DNA from 3 places in the Polymorphospora sp. NPDC051019 genome. Region 3 is predicted to be linked to each of the others. Evidence: riboswitches for the same ligand, from Rfam matches in the RefSeq annotation. Region 3 holds a riboswitch; each other region holds the start of a gene.
The links. Region 3 has a riboswitch for cyclic di-AMP ahead of AB0M79_RS33115 (NlpC/P60 family protein). Riboswitches for the same ligand answer to the same signal wherever they lie in the genome.
Positions count from the first base shown of each region.

Region 1 (6,404 bases), on a different contig from region 3:
GCGGGCCGTCGCGCACTACCACGGTGAGCGGATCGTGGTCGGGATGCGGGCCGAGGCGCTGACCCCGGTCGCACCCGACACCCAGGGCGACGTGCTCCAGGGCCGGATCCGCTACCTGGAGCACCACGGACACGAGTCGCTGGCCTACCTCGACATCGGGGCGACCGCCGTGGTCGTCGACGACATCAGCGGCGCGGTCCCCGGCCAGGCCGCCGAGCCGGGGCCGATCAAGCGGCTCGGTAATGCCGTCCAGCGGCTGACCGGGCGCGGCGCGGACGCCGGCCGCTCGATCCCGCGGCAGCGGCAGGCCGGCGGCCGGACCAGTGTGCTCAGCGACCCCGGCCGGCACCACCGGCGGCCGGCGGAACTGGCCGTACGGCTGGCGCCGTACCCGGGGGTGTCGGCGGGCCATCCGCTGGCGATCTCGGTACGCCTGGACGCCCTGCACTTCTTCGACGAGCGCGGCGACCGGATCGACGTGGGCTGGCGCTGACGCCTCACCTGTAGCCGTTGAGCGGACCGGCCGGACCGGTCCGCTTTCCGGGGTGGACGGCCGCGCCGCTCGGGTGGTGCTGCTGGTCGTAGAACCCGAGGTCCTTGTCGCCGCGGACCCTGCCGGCCGCGGTCACCAGGAGCGCGGACGCGTCCACGTCGGCGCCGGCGGTCCAGCTCGGCACGAGCCGTGCCCGGGTCGACGTGAGCGCTGTGCTGGCTCCTTTGACCAGCGGTGACACGGGTGGCTCCTCGTGCTCGGGGTCGTTCGACCGTATTGGGCACCGTGCGGCGAAGAGTATTCATCTAGATCATTTTGGCCGTTGGGTAGCTCGGTCGGTCCATCCGGTTCGCCCCGCGACCGGCCGTGCGGCGTGACCCGGTGGCGTCTTCCCGCCGGATGACCTCGACCGGTGCCGTCGTGCGCCCCGCGTATGTCCGGGGCTCGATCCCTTGCGCTGATCGACGGAATAGGTTAGTAAAGTTTATTAAAAGATGGCTGTCTACGTCTGCTGTAACGAGGAGAGTGATTAGGTGTCCAGAAAACGCACGATCGCGTCGCTGGCCGCACTCGCGGTCGCGGTCGCCCTGGCCGTCGTCGTACCGATGTCGTCCGCGTCCGCCGCGACCTGCGCGACCGCCTGGAACTCCTCGGCGGTCTACACCGGGGGCATGACCGCCTCCCACAACGGCCGTAACTGGCAGGCCAAGTGGTGGACGCAGGGCGAGGCGCCCAGCACCGGTGGCTCCGGCGTCTGGGCCGACCAGGGCACCTGCGGAGGCGGCACCCAGCCGCCGCCGGGCACCAACTGCAACCATCCCGCCTGGGTCGCCGGCCAGTGGTACCCGGCCGGCTCGATCGTCCGCTACACCAATGGCCAGTACTACCGGGCCAAGCACGAGAACCCGGGGTACGACCCGATCATCAGCACCTGGTACTGGGAGCCCTACTCCTGCAGCGGGCAGCCGCCCACCACCCCGCCGGGCGGCAACACTGGCTTCGTGGTCAGCCAGGCGCAGTTCAACCAGATGTTCCCGAGCCGGAACGGCTTCTACACCTACAGCGGGCTGACCGCCGCGCTGAGCGCGTACCCGGGCTTCGCCAAGACCGGTGACGAGACCACCCGGCGGCGCGAGGCGGCGGCCTTCCTGGCCAACGTCAACCACGAGACCGGCGGCCTGGTCCACATCGTCGAGCAGAACCAGGCCAACTACCCGCACTACTGCGACACCAGCCAGCCGTACGGCTGCCCGGCCGGCCAGGCCGCCTACTACGGCCGCGGCCCCGTGCAGTTGAGCTGGAACTTCAACTACAAGGCGGCCGGCGACGCGCTCGGCCTGCCGCTGCTCACCAACCCGTGGCTGGTGCAGAACGACGCGGCCGTGGCCTGGAAGACGGCGCTGTGGTACTGGAACACCCAGTCGGGTCCGGGCACGATGACCCCGCACCACGCGATGGTCAACGGGATCGGTTTCGGCGAGACGATCCGCAGCATCAACGGCGCGCTGGAGTGCAACGGCCGCAACCCGGCCACGGTGCAGAGTCGGGTGAACGCCTACCAGCGGTTCGTCCAGATCCTCGGCACCACGCCCGGCAACAACCTCTACTGCTGAGACCGCGCGGGCCGGCGGCGGACAGGTCCGCCGCCGGCCCGCGATCCGGTGGGTGCCGGGCTCCGGTCAGCGTCCGCCGCGTCCCGGCCCCGGCCCGAACCCGCCGCCCTTGCCCCCGAACACGCCGGCCTCGGCGCCCGCGATGATCGCGTCGGCCTGCTCCCGGGTCAGCTTGCCTTCCTCGACCGCCGCGTCGAGCCGCTCCTTGAGCTTCGCCTGCCGCTCCTGCTCGGCCCCGGTGCGCAGGTCACCCTGCACCTTCTCCAGCGCGGCGCTGACCTTCTCCACGTCGACGCCGAGTTCGGCGGCCAGCCCCTCGGCGAGCTGCCGGTTGTGCTCGGCCCGCCGTTCCTCGTGCTGCTCCGTCCGGGACGGCGCGCTGGAGGACGACGTCGACGGCGCGGGTGTCGGATCCTCGGCGAGGGCCACGGTCGGTACGGCCACCGCCAGAGCGAGCACCCCGGCCGCACCGAGGCCGACGAGTGCCGCCTTCCTGGGGACGATCTGCATGATCACTTTCCTCCGATTGGTAACGGTTGGACGGTTTACCGGGATTCACCATGAGTCGTGCCGCTGGGCGCCGGCCATGTGGAACCTGTCAGCAAGCTGGCAAGTCACCGCCCGGCAGCCGCCGGCGGCCGGCTCGACCGACCAGCAGACATCACCGAAAGTCGTTGTCCTGTAACGCATCCGCCCTGGTAGTGGCTCGGTGGTTCCGGAGCGACGGACCCGAACCATCCGGTAGGCTGGCCCGCGGTCTCCGCCCGGCGGCGCCCATCGGCGCCGGTGGTGACCGCCGCCCAATCGCCGCGAGGCGAGCCGGGGAACCAGGTGTCCCGGGGTGAATCCGCGCCAGCGGTAGGGATCCTTCCGTCCCGAACCCGTCAGCTAACCCGGTCGGCGGCAGATGGGAGGAACGGTAGATGACGTCATTCCAGCGTCGGCGGCAGTCGCTGCCCGTCACGCTCGTGACCGCCGTAGCCGTGCTCATCGGCTTGGCGGTCGCCCCCGGCACGGCACACGCCGAGCCAACTTCCGCACCGACGACGCCCGGCGACGAGGGTGAGAACCCGTTGCTGCGCGACGTGATGGAAGCCACCAGTCGTGGCTACGTCGAGGCGAAGACGGCGGTCGACAACTCACGCAAGCGCCAGCTGCAGCTCACCCTCGAACTACAGAAGGTCGAAAAGCAGATCGAGGTGCTCCAGCCCGAGATCGGCCAGGTGGCGGCCAACGCCTACCGGATGGGCCGTATCGGGCCGATGATGATGCTGCTCAACAGCGCGTCGCCCGAGGACTTCCTCGACCGCGCCGAGAGCCTCGACGCCCTCGCCCAGCACGACAACCGGAAGATGCGCGAACTCAACGCCGCGCTCGACCAGGCCAACCGGGCCAAGGCCGCGATCGACCAGGCCGTCACCGAGGAGCAGCAGCAACTCGAGGTCATGGCGAAGAAAAAGGCCGAGACCGAGAAGGCGCTCCGGCTGGCCGGCGGCGCCTCGACCGGCGGGTTCGTCAACGCGACCTCGCCGATCGCCGCGCAGGCCCCGCGCAACCGCGACGGATCGTGGCCGGCACAGTCGTGCAACCAGAACGACCCGACGACCTCGGGATGCATCACCGCGCGTACCCTGCACGCGCTCAAGGAGACCCAGAAGGCCGGGTTCAACTGGTACGTCTCCTGCTACCGCCCCGGTGGGCCGTACGAGCACCCCAAGGGACGCGCCTGCGACTTCTCTTCCCAGAAGAAGGGCTTCGGCGGCGTCGCGCAGGGTGAGAACAGGTTGTACGGCAACAACCTGGCCGCGTTCCTGGTCCGCAACGCCGACCGGCTCGGCATCCTCTACGTCATCTGGTTCAAACAGGTCTGGCTACCGGCGATCGGCTGGAAGTCGTACAGCGGCGCCTACGGCGACCCGAACACCGACCACACGAACCACGTGCACCTGTCCCTGCTGTAGGGACACTCACGCCGGAGCCGGGTCGCCTGCGCGACCCGGCTCCGGCGTATCCGTCACAGCTCGCCCAGCGCCGACCGGCGGGCCGGGGCACGCCCCGGCGGCTGGCGGGGCGGCGGCCCCGCCAGCGGAGCCGCCGGGATCGGCAGGGTCACCGGATCGTCACAGGTCACCGTGACCTCCTCACCGTGGTGCCGCAACTCCAGCCGGGTGTCGTCGTCGCCGTCCCGCAGCGCGTACGTCACCTCGTGCGGCCGCACGTCGACCCGCAACCGCCGGCCGTGCCACATCAACGAGAACTCCAGCCGGCCGATCCGGCTCGGCAGCCGGGGCGCGAACGACAACCGGCCGTCGTGGTCACGCATCCCGCCGAGCCCGGCCACCAGCGCGATCCACGCCCCCGCCAGCGACGCCACATGCACCCCGTCGCGGGTGTTCTGGTGGATGTCGTGCAGATCCATCAGGGCGGCCTCGCCCAGATAGTCGTGGGCGAGTTCGAGATGGCCCGTCTCGGCGGCCAGCACCGACTGGGTGCACGCCGACAGCGACGAGTCGCGAACCGTACGACGCTCGTAGTAGACGAAGTTGCGCGCCTTCTCCTCGGCGGTGAACGCGTCGCCGCGCAGGTGCATCGCCATCACCAGGTCGGCCTGCTTGACCACCTGCTTGCGGTAGAGGTCGAAGTACGGGTGGTTGAGCAGCAGCGGGTACTTGTCCGGCGGGGTCGCGGCGAAGTCCCACTCCTGGTAGCGGGTGAAGCCCTCCACCTGCGGGTGCACGCCCAGCTCCTCGTCGTACGGCACGTACATCGACCCGGCCGCGTCCCGCCACGCGGCGGTCTCCTCGTCGTCGACGCCGAGCCGCCACGCCTCCTCGCTGTGCCGCTGCACCGCCTCCGCGGCGGCCAGCAGGTTCCGCTGCGCCATCAGGTTCGTGTAGACGTTGTCGTCCTTCACCGCCGTGTACTCGTCCGGCCCGGTGACCCCGTCGATGTGGAACCGGCCGTGCCGGTCGTGGTGGCCCAGCGACCGCCACAACCGCGCCGTCTCCACCAGCAGCTCCAGGCCGATCTCGCGCTCGAACTCGGTGTCCCCGGTCGCCTGCACGTAGCGGCGGACGGCGTCGGCGATGTCGGCGCCGATGTGGAAGCCGGCGGTGCCCGCCGGCCAGTACGCCGAACACTCGTGGCCCCGGATCGTCCGCCACGGGAACGCCGCCCCGTGCAGGTCGAGGGTCCGGGCCCGGTCCCGGGCCAGGTCCAGGGTGGCGTGCCGCCAGCGCAGGGCGTGCGCCACCGCGGCCGGCTGGGTGTACGTCAGCACCGGCAGCACGAACGTCTCGGTGTCCCAGAAGACGTGGCCGTCGTAGCCCGGACCGGTCAGGCCCTTCGCGGCGATCGGCCGCGACTCGGCCCGCGCGCCGGCCTGCAACACGTGGAACAGCCCGAACCGCACCGCCTGCTGCACCTCGGGATCACCCTCGACCCGCACGTCGGACGCGTCCCAGAAGTCGTCGAGGTATTCGCGCTGCTCGCGGACCAGGCCCTCCCAACCGGAGTAGCGGGCCCCGGCCAGCGCACCGCCGACCTGGTCCCGCAGCGCGGGCCGGGACCGCCGGCTGGACCAGCCGTACGTCAGGTACTTGACCATCCGCAGCCGCTGGCCCGGACGGAGCGCCACCGCGACCGTCGTACGGGCCCAGTCCTCGTACGCCTCGGTGGTCACCTTGGTGCGTTCCGGCCCGTCGACCTCGTGCCCCATCGCGGCGGCCAGCCGCAGCCCGCTCCGCTTGGTCCGGTGGATCAGCAGGCCACCGTCCTCGTAGACCAGCCGCTCCTCGGCCTGCAACGGCGACTCCAGTACGGCGGCGACCCGCGGGTCCTTCGCCTGCGCCGGCAGTTCCTCGTTGGCGACCAGTTCGGACTGCACGATCAGCCGCACCGGTTCGTCGACCGGTTCGATCTCGTAGCAGATCGCCGCGACCGCCCGTTGGGTGAACGACACCAGCCGGGTGCTGCGGATCCGGACCTCGTCGCCGGCCGGTGAACGCCAGTGCACGTTGCGTTCCAGGGTGCCGGCGCGCAGGTCGAGCACCCGCTCGTGGGCGAGCAGTTCGCCGTAGCGGACGTCGAACGGTTCGTCGTCGACCAGCAGCCGGATCAGCTTGCCGTTCGTGATGTTGACGATCGTCTGGCCCGACTCGGGAAAACCGAACCCGGCCTCGGCGTACGGCAGCGGACGCAGCTCGTAGAAGGAGTTGAGGTAGCTGCCGGGCAGTCCGTGCGGCTCACCCTCGTCGAGGTTGCCGCGCAGCCCGACATGCCCGTTGGCCAGCGCGAAC
Region 1 is NZ_JBFBCH010000009.1:53,208-59,611, reverse strand. Features, by position in the region: gene AB0M79_RS17825 (ABC transporter ATP-binding protein) at 1-493, shown strand, start outside; gene AB0M79_RS17820 (TerD family protein) at 498-734, opposite strand; gene AB0M79_RS17815 (glycoside hydrolase family 19 protein) at 1,027-2,106, shown strand; gene AB0M79_RS17810 (hypothetical protein) at 2,173-2,616, opposite strand; cyclic di-AMP (ydaO/yuaA leader) riboswitch at 2,894-3,025, shown strand; gene AB0M79_RS17805 (hypothetical protein) at 3,030-4,067, shown strand; gene AB0M79_RS17800 (glycoside hydrolase family 65 protein) at 4,121-6,404, opposite strand, start outside.
Region 1: linked by a shared signal. The riboswitch ahead of AB0M79_RS17805 (hypothetical protein) and the one ahead of AB0M79_RS33115 (NlpC/P60 family protein) in region 3 are both predicted to bind cyclic di-AMP.

Region 2 (6,404 bases), on a different contig from region 3:
CAGCACACTCAACCGCCGCGGCGTACCCGTCTCGTCCGGCAGTTCGAAGTCCTCGACCAGATCACCCTTGCCCAGACCGGCCACCACGCACCTCCACGTCGTCGACCGGCCCACCGTACGCCGGCCATCCACACCGGACGGCAGCGCGGTAGCGTCACCACCACGACCAGCCGAAAGAGGGGGAGTGGGCAGTGCCCGACACACCGGTAACCGTGGTAACCGGCGGCAGCCGCGGAATCGGCGCCGCCACCGTACGCCGGCTCGCCGCCGCCGGACACGACATCGCCCTGTGCTACCGCGACGACACCGCCGCCGCCGAAACCGTCCTCGCCGACATCCACACCACCGGCCGACGCGGCATCGCCGTACGCGCCGACGTCACCGACCCCGACCAGGTCACCGACCTGTTCGACCAGACCGAGGCGAAACTGGGGACGGTCACCGGCCTGGTCAACAACGCCGGCGTCACCAGCCGCATCGGCCCACTCGTCGACCTCACCCCGCAAGACCTGCGCCACGTCATCGACGTCAACCTCGTCAGCGCCATCCTCTGCGCCCAACAGGCCGCCCGCCGCATGAACGCCGGCGGCGCCATCGTCAACGTCTCGTCCGCCGCCGCCACCCTCGGCTCACCCGGCGAATACATCCACTACGCCGCCGCCAAGGCCGGCGTCGACGCCCTCACCATCGGCCTGTCCAAAGAACTCGGCCCACGCGGCATCCGCGTCAACGGAGTCGCACCCGGCACCGTCTGGACCGACATCCACACCGTCTCCGGCGACCCCGACCGCCCCAACCGCATCGCCCAGCGCGCACCACTGGGCCGCGCCGGCGACGCACCCGAGATCGCCCACGCCATCGCCTGGCTGCTCAGCCCCGAGGCGTCGTACGCCACCGGCACCATCCTGCGCGTCGCCGGCGGACTCTGACCCACGACAAAGGGCCGGCCCACCAGGGCCGGCCCTTGTTCCGTACCTGTACCCGGTCAGTACGAGTAACCGCGCGACGCCATCCAGTGCGCCATCGTGATCGTGCTCATCCAGTAGCTCGCCGGACCGACACCACTGGGATCGGCGACCCGCACCTGCCGCCCCTCGTCGCCGTAACCGACGATCGTCACGTAGTGCCCACCGGGGAAGCTGCGCCAGAAGCCGTCGTTGTCCGTCGCCCCGCCGACGATGTTCGCCACCACCGGCCGCCCCTTGCCGACCGCCTCGACCACGTCCGCCTGCAGCCGGTCCATCTGCGCCGACGTCGCCTTCTGGCCGGGAATCTCCCGCACCCGGTAGGCGTCCCCGCCGACCACCTTGTTCAACACCCGCGCGATGTCGTGCGACGAGTTCGTCCCGGCGAACGTCGTACCCAGCTGCCCCGCCAGGTTGTCCTGGCTCGGCGTGTGCCCCTGCGCGCTCAGCGCGATACGGGTCGACGCCGGACCGCAGTAGTACGCGTTCGGCTGGTACTGGAAGTCGTACGACAGCGTCTTCTCCGCCGGCGCCTTCGGCGCGGCCTCCTTGGGTGCGGCCTCCTGCGGCGGCGCCGCCTGGGCCCGCTCCGGCGTCAGCGCCAACTGCACCACACCCGACTCGGCCCCCGCGTTTGACTCCGCCCCGGTCGGGGTACCGGACGAAAGGCTGCCCGTCGTCGCGGCCACCGCCAGCACGGCGGCCGACGCCACGGCCACCGAACGGAAACGGTTGGGGATAACCCGACGGAACGGATTGTACGAACGAGAGTTTTCCACTTGAAGCTCCATTACCCGCCGACTGTCGTCGGCGTCCCAATCGAAAACGGCAGACGTCGACCAGACCGACGAATCGCGACCCACCCGGGACAGGACCCGCAAAACCGACGGCGGGCCGCAGACGGCACCGCCGCCACAACGGGAGACGCGAAACAGGAAAAGGACAGCCGGCAACGGCCGGCTCAGTCGATTCCGAACCGATCTGGTGTCGTGATCAGTGATCCGGCGTCAGCAAACAGCCAGGATCGTCGGTCCACGCGACAAGCGGCCGCACGACAGGGAAATGGGGGATGTGCCAACCAGGCACGCTCGGTACCGCACGAACAGTCGTCTCCTTCCACAACCGCCTACCGGGTTAGCTGACGGATTCGGGCGGGAAAGGTCGCCCTACCGCAGGCATCGGCCCACGGATTCACCCCGATTGCTTGGGTCCCCGGCTCGTACGAATACGACTAAGCGGATCCGCTCCGGCGCCATCGGATGATGACCCAACAACCGGAACGGATTTCCCGACCGTACTGGCCGCCCTCCCGCCCTGCCAAGACCGGATTCTGGCGGTGCGATCTATCGCACTCGCGTTCGCCGCACCCGGGCGAAGCCGGGCCGCAAGCGCCCAGCAAAGCCAAAACGGAACGGACGGTGTGTGCACCACCGAAACAACGGCGCCCCCGAGGCCCACCGTCGATACATCACCCGACCACGACGCCACCGAAAAGACGACCCCCATGCCCTCTCGGCCAAATCATCGGGTACGGGCAGCCAGGCCACCCGCCACGACACCAAAGGTGCCCCTGTGACGCCCGGCCACCAGTGGGAGAAAGCCGGCCGAACCACCCCGACCACGCTGGGCAACCCCACCACCGCCATGGCACCATCACGCACGTGACCAGCAACTCCGCCACGACGCAGCACCTGCGCGACCTCGCCCGCCTGCGCCGCGTCCGGGACCGGATCGACCGGGAGTACGCCCGGCCGCTGGACGTCGAGGCCCTCGCCCGCGGCGTGAACATGTCCGCCGGACACCTCAGCCGCCAGTTCCGGCTCGCCTACGGCGAGTCGCCCTACTCCTACCTGATGACCCGACGCATCGAACGCGCCATGGCCCTGCTCCGCCGCGGCGACCTCAGCGTCACCGAGGTCTGCTTCACCGTCGGCTGCGCCTCACTGGGCACCTTCAGCACCCGCTTCACCGAACTCGTCGGCGTCCCGCCCAGCGTCTACCGCCGCCAGGCCGGACACGCCACCGCGGGAATCCCGTCATGCGTCGCCAAACAGGTGACCAGACCGATCAGGAATCGAGAAGCAGCAGCCAACGGCCACAACTAGCGTGACCGGCATGGACATCACCATTCACCACACCTTCCTGCCGCAGACCGACCCCGACGCCGCCCTCGCCTTCTACCGCGACGCCCTCGGCTTCGAGGTCCGCAACGACGTCGGCTACAGCGGAATGCGCTGGATCACCGTCGGCCCCACCAACCAGCCCGGCACCTCCATCGTCCTGCACCCGCCGGCCGCCGACCCCGGCATCACCGACGACGAACGCCGCACCATCACCGAGATGATGGCCAAAGGCACCTACGCCAGCGTCGTCCTGGCCACCCACGACCTCGACAGCACCTTCGAACGCCTCCAGGCCAGCGACGCCGAGGTCGTCCAGGAGCCGACCCAGCAGCCGTACGGAATCCGCGACTGCGCCTTCCGCGACCCCGCCGGCAACATGGTCCGCATCCAGGAACTCGGCTGAACCCACGAAACGACCGATGACCGCCGACCCCCGCGCCCGGCGCCGCCACGACACCGAACACCGGCGCCGGGCGGGGGAGCGGGGCGACCGGCCCGCCACGCACCAGGCGACGCCGCCACCGCGGCCCCGCCCGACAGATGGAGACACGATGAGCAAGGCCACGACGACGCAGCCGCCCGCGCCACACATCGCCGACAGCCACGACCTGATCCGCGTACACGGCGCCCGCGAGAACAACCTCAAGGACATCAGCGTCGACATCCCCAAGCGCCGACTCACCGTCTTCACCGGCGTCTCCGGGTCCGGCAAGAGCTCCCTGGTCTTCGGCACCATCGCCGCCGAATCACAGCGGATGATCAACGAAACCTACAGCGCCTTCGTCCAGGGCTTCATGCCGACCATGGCCCGACCCGACGTCGACGTACTCGACGGACTGACCACCGCGATCATCGTCGACCAGGAACGGATGGGCAGCGACCCACGCTCCACCGTCGGCACCGCCACCGACGCCAACGCCATGCTCCGCATCCTGTTCAGCCGCCTCGCCAAGCCACACATCGGCTCACCCCAGGCCTACTCCTTCAACGTCGCCTCCATCTCCGGCGCCGGAGCCGTCACCGTCGAACGCGGCGGCACCACCACCAAGGAACGACGCAGCTTCAGCATCACCGGCGGCATGTGCCCCCGCTGCGAGGGCCGGGGAGCCGTCAACGACTTCAACCTCGCCGCCCTCTACGACGACACCAAATCCCTCAACGAGGGCGCGCTGACCGTACCCGGCTACAGCATGGACGGCTGGTACGGCCGCATCTACCGCGGCTGCGGCTTCCTCGACCCCGACAAGCCGATCCGCAAGTACACCAAGAGGGAACTGCACGACCTGCTCCACAAGGAGCCGACCAAACTCAAGGTCGAGGGAGTCAACCTGACCTACCTCGGACTGATCCCACAGATCCAGAAGTCGTTCCTGGCCAAGGACGTCGACGCCATGCAGCCGCACATCCGCGCCTTCGTCGAACGCGCCGTCGTCTTCACCACCTGCCCCGAATGCGGCGGCACCCGCCTCAACGAAGGCGCCCGATCCTCCAAGATCAAGGGGATCAACATCGCCGACGCCTGCGCGATGCAGATCAGCGACCTCGCCACCTGGGTCCGCGACCTCGACGAACCGTCGGTCGCGCCACTGCTGGCGAAGCTACGGCACACCCTCGACTCCTTCGTCGAGATCGGACTCGGCTACCTCAGCCTCGACCGGCCCTCGGGCACCCTGTCCGGCGGCGAGGCACAGCGCACCAAGATGATCCGCCACCTCGGCTCCTCGCTCACCGACGTCACCTACGTCTTCGACGAACCCACCATCGGCCTGCACCCGCACGACATCCAGCGGATGAACGAACTACTGCGGCAACTGCGCGACAAGGGCAACACCGTCCTCGTCGTCGAACACAAACCCGAGACGATCGCGATCGCCGACCACATCGTCGACCTCGGCCCCGGCGCCGGCACCGCCGGTGGGGAAGTGGTCTTCGAAGGCACCATCGACGCCCTACGCGCCAGCGGCACCCTCACCGGACGGCACCTGGACGACCGGGCCAGCCTCAAACCCTCGGTACGGACACCGTCCGGAGCACTCGAGGTACGCGGCGCCAGCACCCACAACCTCCGCGCCGTCGACGTCGACATCCCGCTCGGCGTGCTCGTCGTCGTCACCGGCGTCGCCGGCTCGGGAAAGAGCTCACTGATCCACGGCTCGGTCGCCGGCCGCGACGCCGTCGTGTCGGTCGACCAGGCCCCGATCCGCGGCTCGCGACGCAGCAACCCGGCGACGTACACCGGACTGCTCGACCCGATCCGCAAGGCGTTCGCGAAGGTCAACGGCGTCAAGCCCGCCCTGTTCAGCGCCAACTCCGAGGGCGCCTGCCCGGTCTGCAACGGCGCCGGCGTCATCTACACCGACCTGGGCATCATGGCCACCGTCGCCAGCACCTGTGAGGAGTGCGAGGGAAAGCGGTTCGACGCGTCGGTGCTGAAGTACCACCTGGGCGGCCGCGACATCAGCGAGGTCCTGGCGATGTCGGTGACCGACGCCGAGAAGTTCTTCGGCGCCGGCGAGGCGCACACACCCGCCGCACACAAGATCCTCGAACGGCTCGCCGACGTCGGGCTCGGTTACCTGAGCCTCGGCCAGCCGCTCACGACACTGTCCGGCGGCGAACGGCAACGGCTCAAGCTGGCGACCCACATGGGCGACAAGGCCGGCGTGTACGTCCTCGACGAGCCGACCACCGGCCTGCACCTCGCCGACGTCGAGCAGTTGCTCGGCCTGCTCGACCGGCTCGTCGACGCCGGTAAGTCGGTCATCGTCATCGAGCACCACCAGGCGGTCATGGCGCACGCCGACTGGATCATCGACCTGGGGCCGGGGGCCGGCCACGACGGCGGCCGGATCGTCTTCGAGGGCCCGCCCGCGGATCTTGTCGCCGCCCGTTCCACCGTCACCGGCGAGCATCTGGCGACGTACGTCGGGAGCTGACCGCCGCCGACGCAGGCGGAGGAGACGGGGTTGGCGTGACGCTCGACCGCCACGAGAGGAGAGCGTCGCGCCGGGAACGGCGGTGGGACGCCGGTTCGGTACGACGCGGCGTGCCGGCCGGCTGCCGGACAGGGCGTGAGTGCGGGCGTACCCGAGCGGGACCGCCGGGCCGGCTGGGCGCGCACGTTCAGGGAAGGCGGGAGAGGGCTGCCTGAGCGCGGTCCGACCCCTGATCTGAATGTTCGATAATGTACATTATGTCAACCAGAGCATTATCGGGGGCTCGGAAATCGGCGGCACCCGCCCCCGGGGCGCGTTGATCAAGGAGTTGTGTTTTCGCATAGGTGTACGAGTCGGGCATGCTTTCTCCTTGATCGCGG
Region 2 is NZ_JBFBCH010000022.1:115,674-122,077, reverse strand. Features, by position in the region: gene AB0M79_RS29865 (peroxiredoxin) at 1-87, opposite strand, end outside; gene AB0M79_RS29860 (SDR family oxidoreductase) at 192-929, shown strand; gene AB0M79_RS29855 (C39 family peptidase) at 986-1,684, opposite strand; cyclic di-AMP (ydaO/yuaA leader) riboswitch at 2,074-2,213, opposite strand; gene AB0M79_RS29850 (helix-turn-helix transcriptional regulator) at 2,627-3,070, shown strand; gene AB0M79_RS29845 (VOC family protein) at 3,081-3,491, shown strand; gene AB0M79_RS29840 (excinuclease ABC subunit UvrA) at 3,640-6,024, shown strand.
Region 2: linked by a shared signal. The riboswitch ahead of AB0M79_RS29855 (C39 family peptidase) and the one ahead of AB0M79_RS33115 (NlpC/P60 family protein) in region 3 are both predicted to bind cyclic di-AMP.

Region 3 (6,404 bases):
CGGCTCCGCCGCCACATTGCTGGCTGGTCCATCACATTCACCTGTCCCTCCCCCCCGGTTCAGGCGAAAGCGTGGTGTGCCATCCACACCTCCGCCGTCACCGTCAATTCTGCACGACGGCCACAAGCGGTAAAGGTCGCTCACGTGAGTGAATGAGTTCCCTGCTCAGAAGGTGTTCGGGAGTTCTCGGGAGGGAGCTGGCACGGCCGGCGGGCGTGGAATGGCCCGCCGACCGTCGTCTGGGTGCGTCAGTACCTATCGAAGATCAAATCCGCCGGCCCGAACACCGGCGATGAAATCCGCCCAGACAGATTCGGTGAAGGTCACCTGGTCCACCGGAAGCGCACTGTTCCTGACCGCGACCTCACCACTACGGCGAGCAACCTCCACGCAGTTGTGCGCCTCGCACCGGCTGCTTTTTACCCACTCGCCTATGGCAGGACCTGCCTGAGCCATCCTTCTAGCTCCCTCTACGTTTTGCCGTGATCTCAAACGTGGCCGGATGCCACCAGGCGGCAGCCTACTTCCCGACCGCCCGCAATACGTCGACACGCGGAGGGCGGTTTTCAAAAACACCGTACGGAACCGTTCGGCCCCGGAAAGCACCCGCCAAAGCACCCGGTCCGACTACCGACGATCACGATTACCCACCACCCGAACCCGAACAGTTGATCTAGCCGGGCGAGAGGCCGATGACGCGCGGGGCGCAAAGACCCTGGAAAAGGCGACGACGACGGGTGTAACCTGCACAGGACTCGCTATGTGGCAGGTTGCGGCTAGCCAGGTGGCGGATTTGCCCGAGCGGCACCCGCTCGAGTAGTGGCGGATTTTGCCCGAGCAGCACCCGCTCGAGCAGCAGAACCGGCGCGGTTGTGCATCGCGCGCGCACGGAGGCTGAGCGAATGACGACGGTGCACGGACCGACGGTCGGACGACGGCGGCTGAGGTCAGCGCTACGCGCGGCCCGCGAGAGGGCGGGCTACACCCAGGAACAGGTCATCGGCGCGATGGACTGGTCGCTGTCCAAGCTGATCCGGATCGAGGCCGGGACCGTGTCGATCTCGACCAACGACCTCAAGGCGCTGTTGAGCCACTACCGGCTGACCGATCCCGAGCAGGTCTCGGAACTGCTGGAACTGGCCAGGGTCGCCCGCCGGCGGACCTGGTGGTCGCAGTACAAGGAAACCCTGCCCGCCCCCTTCATCGCCTACATCGGGCTGGAACTCGAGGCGTCCACCCTCTCGTTCTTCCAGTCCTCCGGCATCCCCGGACTGCTGCAGACCGAGGGATACGCACGGGCGACCGTCGCCGCGGCCGCCACGACCTCGACCGTCTTCCCGATCGACGAAAGCGAGATCGAAACGAGGGTGGCGGTCCGGATGCGCCGCCAACGCGAGATGCTCAGCCGCCCCGAGCCGCCACAGGTGAACGTCGTGCTCGACGAGGCGGTGCTGCACCGGCAGACCGGCGGGCCGGCCTGCATCCGCGAGCAGCTGCGGCATCTGGTCGCGATGGGCAGCGAACCCAGCATGAGCATCCAGGTGCTGCCCTTCACCGCGGGCACGTACGCCAGTCAGGGATCGTTCATCGTGCTGGACTTTCCCGGCTCCGACGACGCTCCGGTCGTCTACCTCGAGGGCGTGCTGGCCCAGGACATCGTCGACCGGCCCGACCTCGTGGCGCCCTACCAACAGACGTTCCAGCGGCTCCGGGAGATGTCCCTCGGGCGCGACGAGTCGATCGCCACGATCGACCGGATCGCCCGCCAGATCGGCTGACGATCCCCGGCTCCGGTTCGGTGAGGAGGCCACCGATGACCGCGCTACACGGAGCGACGATCGGACGCCGGCGACTGCGCTCGGCACTGCGGGCGGCCCGGGAGGGTGCCGGCCTCACCCAGGAACAGGTCGCCGACGCCATGGACTGGTCGCTGTCCAAGGTGATCCGGATCGAGGCCGGCGCCGTCTCCGTCTCCACCAACGACGTGAAGGCGCTGATCAGCCACTACCGGCTGACCGACTCCGAGCAGGTCGCGGAGCTGGTCGCCCTGGCCCGGGTCTCCCGTCGCCGGGCCTGGTGGTCGCGATACCGCGACGGGCTGCCGGCGCCGTACCTGTCGTACATCGGGCTCGAGGTCGAGGCGTCGAGCCTGCTGGTCTTCCAGTCGGTCGGGATTCCGGGGCTGTTGCAGACCGACGCGTACGCGCGGGCCAGCACCGTCGCCTCGTTGCGCTTCGCGGTGGAGCCGTTCGATCTCGACATCGTCGACGACGTACGGGCACGCCGCCGGCACGAGGTGCTGGACCGGGCCGACCCGCCGTCCATCGAGGTCGTACTCGACGAGTCGGTGCTGCACCGGCAGACCGGCGGGGCGCCCTGCCTGCGCGAGCAGTTGCGGCATCTCGTCGAGGCCGGCCGCAGGTCCAACATCACGATCCAGGTGCTGCCGTTCCAGGTGCCGGACTACGCGGTACGCGCCCCGTTCATCGTCGTCCGGTTCCCGGGTACGGGTGACACCGACGTGGTCTTCGTCGGCAGTCCACTGTCGCAGGACCTGACCGACACGTCGGACACGGTGGAGCCCTACGTGGCTGCCTTCCGGACCCTCCAGGGCATGTCGCTGGAGCCGGCGGCGTCGCTCGCGCGCATCGCGCGGATCGCCGACGACCTCGGCTGAGCCCGGGGTGGGCCGGACACGCGGACGCGGACGGATCCGGCAGGGATCCGTCCGCGTCGTGGTGCGGTCAGCGTACGGTCGGCCACTGGCCGGCGGCGGCCAGCGGGTCGGCGATGCCGCCGTACCGGGCGGCTTCCTTGGCCCGGAGCAACGCCCGGGAGACCTGTCCGTACACCCGTTCCTGGTCGGTGCTGAAGACCATGACGGCCCGGCCGCGGATGTCGGCCCACAGCTCGTACGGCCTGGGCCGCAGCCGGTATCCGACGGCGGCGGTCAGCATGGGCACCATGGCGGCGGCGCCGAGGGCCAGGTAGGTGGCGGGGCTGATGGTGTGGAGTTCGCGGACGAAGCCGAGGGTGACTCCGATTCCGGCGACCACCGCCGCGGTGACCAGCATCGACCGGACGATGAGTGGATCCCGTCGGCCACGCCCGGTCCGCAGGTTGGTCAACTCCCAGATCGGGTAGCGCCGTTTGCCGATCACGAACCACTCCGTCGTGATGTAGAGACCGGGCTGGCGGTAGATCGTGGCAGGTGTCCGGCGGGTTACCCATTCGGGCTTTCCGGACATGGCCTCTGTTGGGCGGGTGGGTTGGCGGGTAGCATTCACGAGATGCCTCCAAGGGCTCGTGACGCGGGTCGGCGACGCAGATCGAGAGCGACGTAGATCAAAATCGACGTAGATCGAAATCGCCAGTGTTCTGAGGTCGGCACGTGTCCCGAAAGATCCACATGCGGTTCGAAAGATCGGCATCTGATGGCAGTCAGGTGCCGATCGCCTTCTCGTTGCGGCGCCGGTTCCGCGAAACCTTTACGGCCTAACACCATTGTGTGGACCCGCGCGCCAAAAGAGAAGGGGGGCAATGTGCAACCTGGCACTTTTACAGGCGGCAGGTGGCCCCCTGGACACCCATAGCCACCACATTGCACACATTTGATCCGATTGATACCGCCAAGAGCGACAAATAGCCTCAAACAACAATCAATCTTGGCAAGATCGACTTTTGATCGCAGCGTCCGCCGCGCGGTCCATCCGCGATCCCGATCGAGCCGGCAATCGACGCAGCGCACAGCGACAACAACGGACAGTAAGCACATCGCGCCCCGACCAGGCAACTTCGCTCCACATCACGCAGCCGCCCTCTTTCGGTTGATCCGGACCACGACTAGGTTGGAGCCGCTGGTCCGGTCGTCAGCCAACCCCCTCGGGAGGCGCCGGCCCGGCGCCGCCGAATCACCGGTCATCCATTGTCGACATCCGATCACGCTGCGCAGTCGACCGGACCGGTGAACCGGGAACCCACCGGCACCAAGGGGTGAATCCACGTTTCGTGGTAGGGCGATCTTCCCGCCCGAATCCGTCAGCTAACCCGGTAGGCGGCTGGATCACGTCGATCGGGCGTGACCCGGGGAAGAAAGGCTCTGCCTGTATTGTCGCCCGCCCGGATGCTGCTGCGCGCCGTCGTCCTGACCGGCATCACCATCGGCCTCGTCGTACCCGCCACGGGTGCCGCCGCCGAACCGTCGGTCAGCGAGCTGACGCAGCGGATCAACAAGTCGTCGACCGAGCTGGAGAAGGTCGTCGAGTCCTACAACAAACTCAACGAGGAGATCAAGGCAACCAAGGCGGCCAAGACCGCGGTGGAGGCCAAGCTCGGACCGCTGCAGGAGCAGTTGGCCCAGACCGAGGTCGAGGTCGGCACGATCGCCGCCCGGGCCTACAAGTCGGGCGGCCTGGACACCATCCAGGCGATCCTCACCGCGAGCGAGAACGGGTCGCTCGTCGACCGCCTGGGCACCCTGGAACAGCTCGCCCGCGAACGCCAGTCGCAGGTGAGCGGGTTCACCGCGACCCAGCGCGAATACCTGGACGAGCAGGCACGGCTCGACGCCACCCTGGCCCGCGAGACCGCCCAGGCCAAGGAACTCCAGGCCGGCAAGAAGAAGATCGAGGCCGACCTCAAGAAGCTGTACGAGATGCGGGAGCGGGCGTACGGCGCGGCCACCAACCCGGGCAGCTCCTACACCGGCAGCATCCCGGCGGTCTCCGGGCAGGCCGGTGTCGCGGTCCGGTTCGCGTACGGCGCGATCGGCAAGCCGTACGTGTGGGCGGCCTCCGGCCCGAACGGCTACGACTGCTCGGGTCTGACGCTGGCGGCGTGGCGGGCGGCCGGCAAGTCGCTGCCCCACAACGCGGCCATGCAGTGGGACCGGGTGGCGAAGATCAGCCGGAGCGCGCTCCAGCCGGGTGACCTGGTCTTCTACAGCAACCTCGGCCACGTGGGCATCTTCGTCGGCAGCGGCAAGGTGATCCACGCACCGACCTTCGGCGAGAGCGTCAAGATCTCCAGCGTCGACATGATGCCCCCGTACGGCTACGGCCGGGTGCGCTAGACCACTCCTGCCGCCCGGCGGCCCCGCCGTGCCAGTCGCACGCGGGGACCGTCGGGCGGTCCGGTGACCGGATCGCGAACACCGCAAGATCGCCGTTTCGGCGCCGATAACGCAGTCGACTGCACATTCGGCGCCGAAACGGCGATCTTGAACGGCGATTGTCGTAGGACCGCCCCATGCTGGCCGGCATGACAGACCTCCCCGCGGTCCATCGGACCGTTCTGCCTGCTCTGCCCCCGTTCTCGTTCGACCTGAGCCTGCGTGCCCTCGACGGCTTCGGCCCGGGCGCCGGCGACCATCGCCGCACCGGCGACGCGGTCCGCAAGGCGTTGCTGCTCCCCGCTCCCGCCGGCCGTCCCGACCGGGCGGTCGTGGTCGAGGTCGCCGCGGCCGCCGGCCCGCCCGGTGTCACCCTGACCGTCTTCGCCGACATCCCGCTGGCGCCGGCCGACCTGTGCGCCGTCGAGCGGCTGGTCGCCCGCTGGTTCAGCCTGGCGGACGATCCGGCGCCGCTGCTGGCCGCCGCCGACACCGACCCGGCCATGGCCCCGCTGCTGCCGGTGCTTCGCGGCCTGCACCAGGTCCGGTTCGCGTCACTCGCCGAGGGCGCGGTCTACTTCACGCTCACCCAGCGCAGCACGCAGTGGTTCGCCGCGGCCCGCAAACGGCGCCTGATGGCCGACCTGGGCACGACCGTCCGGCTCGACGGCACCGCCTACACCGCGTTCCCTTCGCTGGCGACCATCGCCCGGCTGACCGACGACGAGCTGACCGGCTACACCGGCCACCGGCAGCGCACCGAGCGCCTGCGGGGCGTCGTCGAGGGGATCGCCGCCCTCGACGAGGAGTGGCTGCACACCGCCCCCTACGACGAGGTCCGCGCGGCCCTGCTCGGCGTCGCGGGCGTCGGCCCGTTCACCGCTCATTCGCTGCTGTTGCGGGTGCTCGGCCGGCCCGACGACGCACCGCTGGAGATGGCCCAGTTCGAGCTGGTCGCCCGGGCGGTCTACGGTGATCCGCCGCCGTCGGCCGCCGAGATCCGGGGCCGCTACGGACGCCACACCGGCTGGTGGGCGTACCTGGCCCGGGTCGGGCTGGGCTGGCTGCCCGACCCCGCCCCGGCGGCGGTGGGCTGAACGCACGAAGCGGCCGGCACTCCCCGCGGGGAGTGCCGGCCGCTTGACCGTACGGGGTGGCCGGATCTGTTACGCCGCTTGCAGGCCCTCGGCCCGGGCCAGCTCGCGCAGGCGGCCGAGCGCCTGGATCTCCAGCTGGCGGATCCGCTCCCGGGAGAGCGAGAACCGCGACGCCACCTCGGTGAGCGAGTGCTCGC
Region 3 is NZ_JBFBCH010000030.1:24,388-30,791, forward strand. Features, by position in the region: gene AB0M79_RS33090 (DUF397 domain-containing protein) at 1-32, opposite strand, end outside; gene AB0M79_RS33095 (DUF397 domain-containing protein) at 256-456, opposite strand; gene AB0M79_RS33100 (helix-turn-helix transcriptional regulator) at 903-1,778, shown strand; gene AB0M79_RS33105 (helix-turn-helix transcriptional regulator) at 1,814-2,677, shown strand; gene AB0M79_RS33110 (DUF6232 family protein) at 2,745-3,431, opposite strand; cyclic di-AMP (ydaO/yuaA leader) riboswitch at 3,933-4,072, shown strand; gene AB0M79_RS33115 (NlpC/P60 family protein) at 4,124-5,071, shown strand; gene AB0M79_RS33120 (hypothetical protein) at 5,260-6,207, shown strand; gene AB0M79_RS33125 (sigma-70 family RNA polymerase sigma factor) at 6,277-6,404, opposite strand, start outside.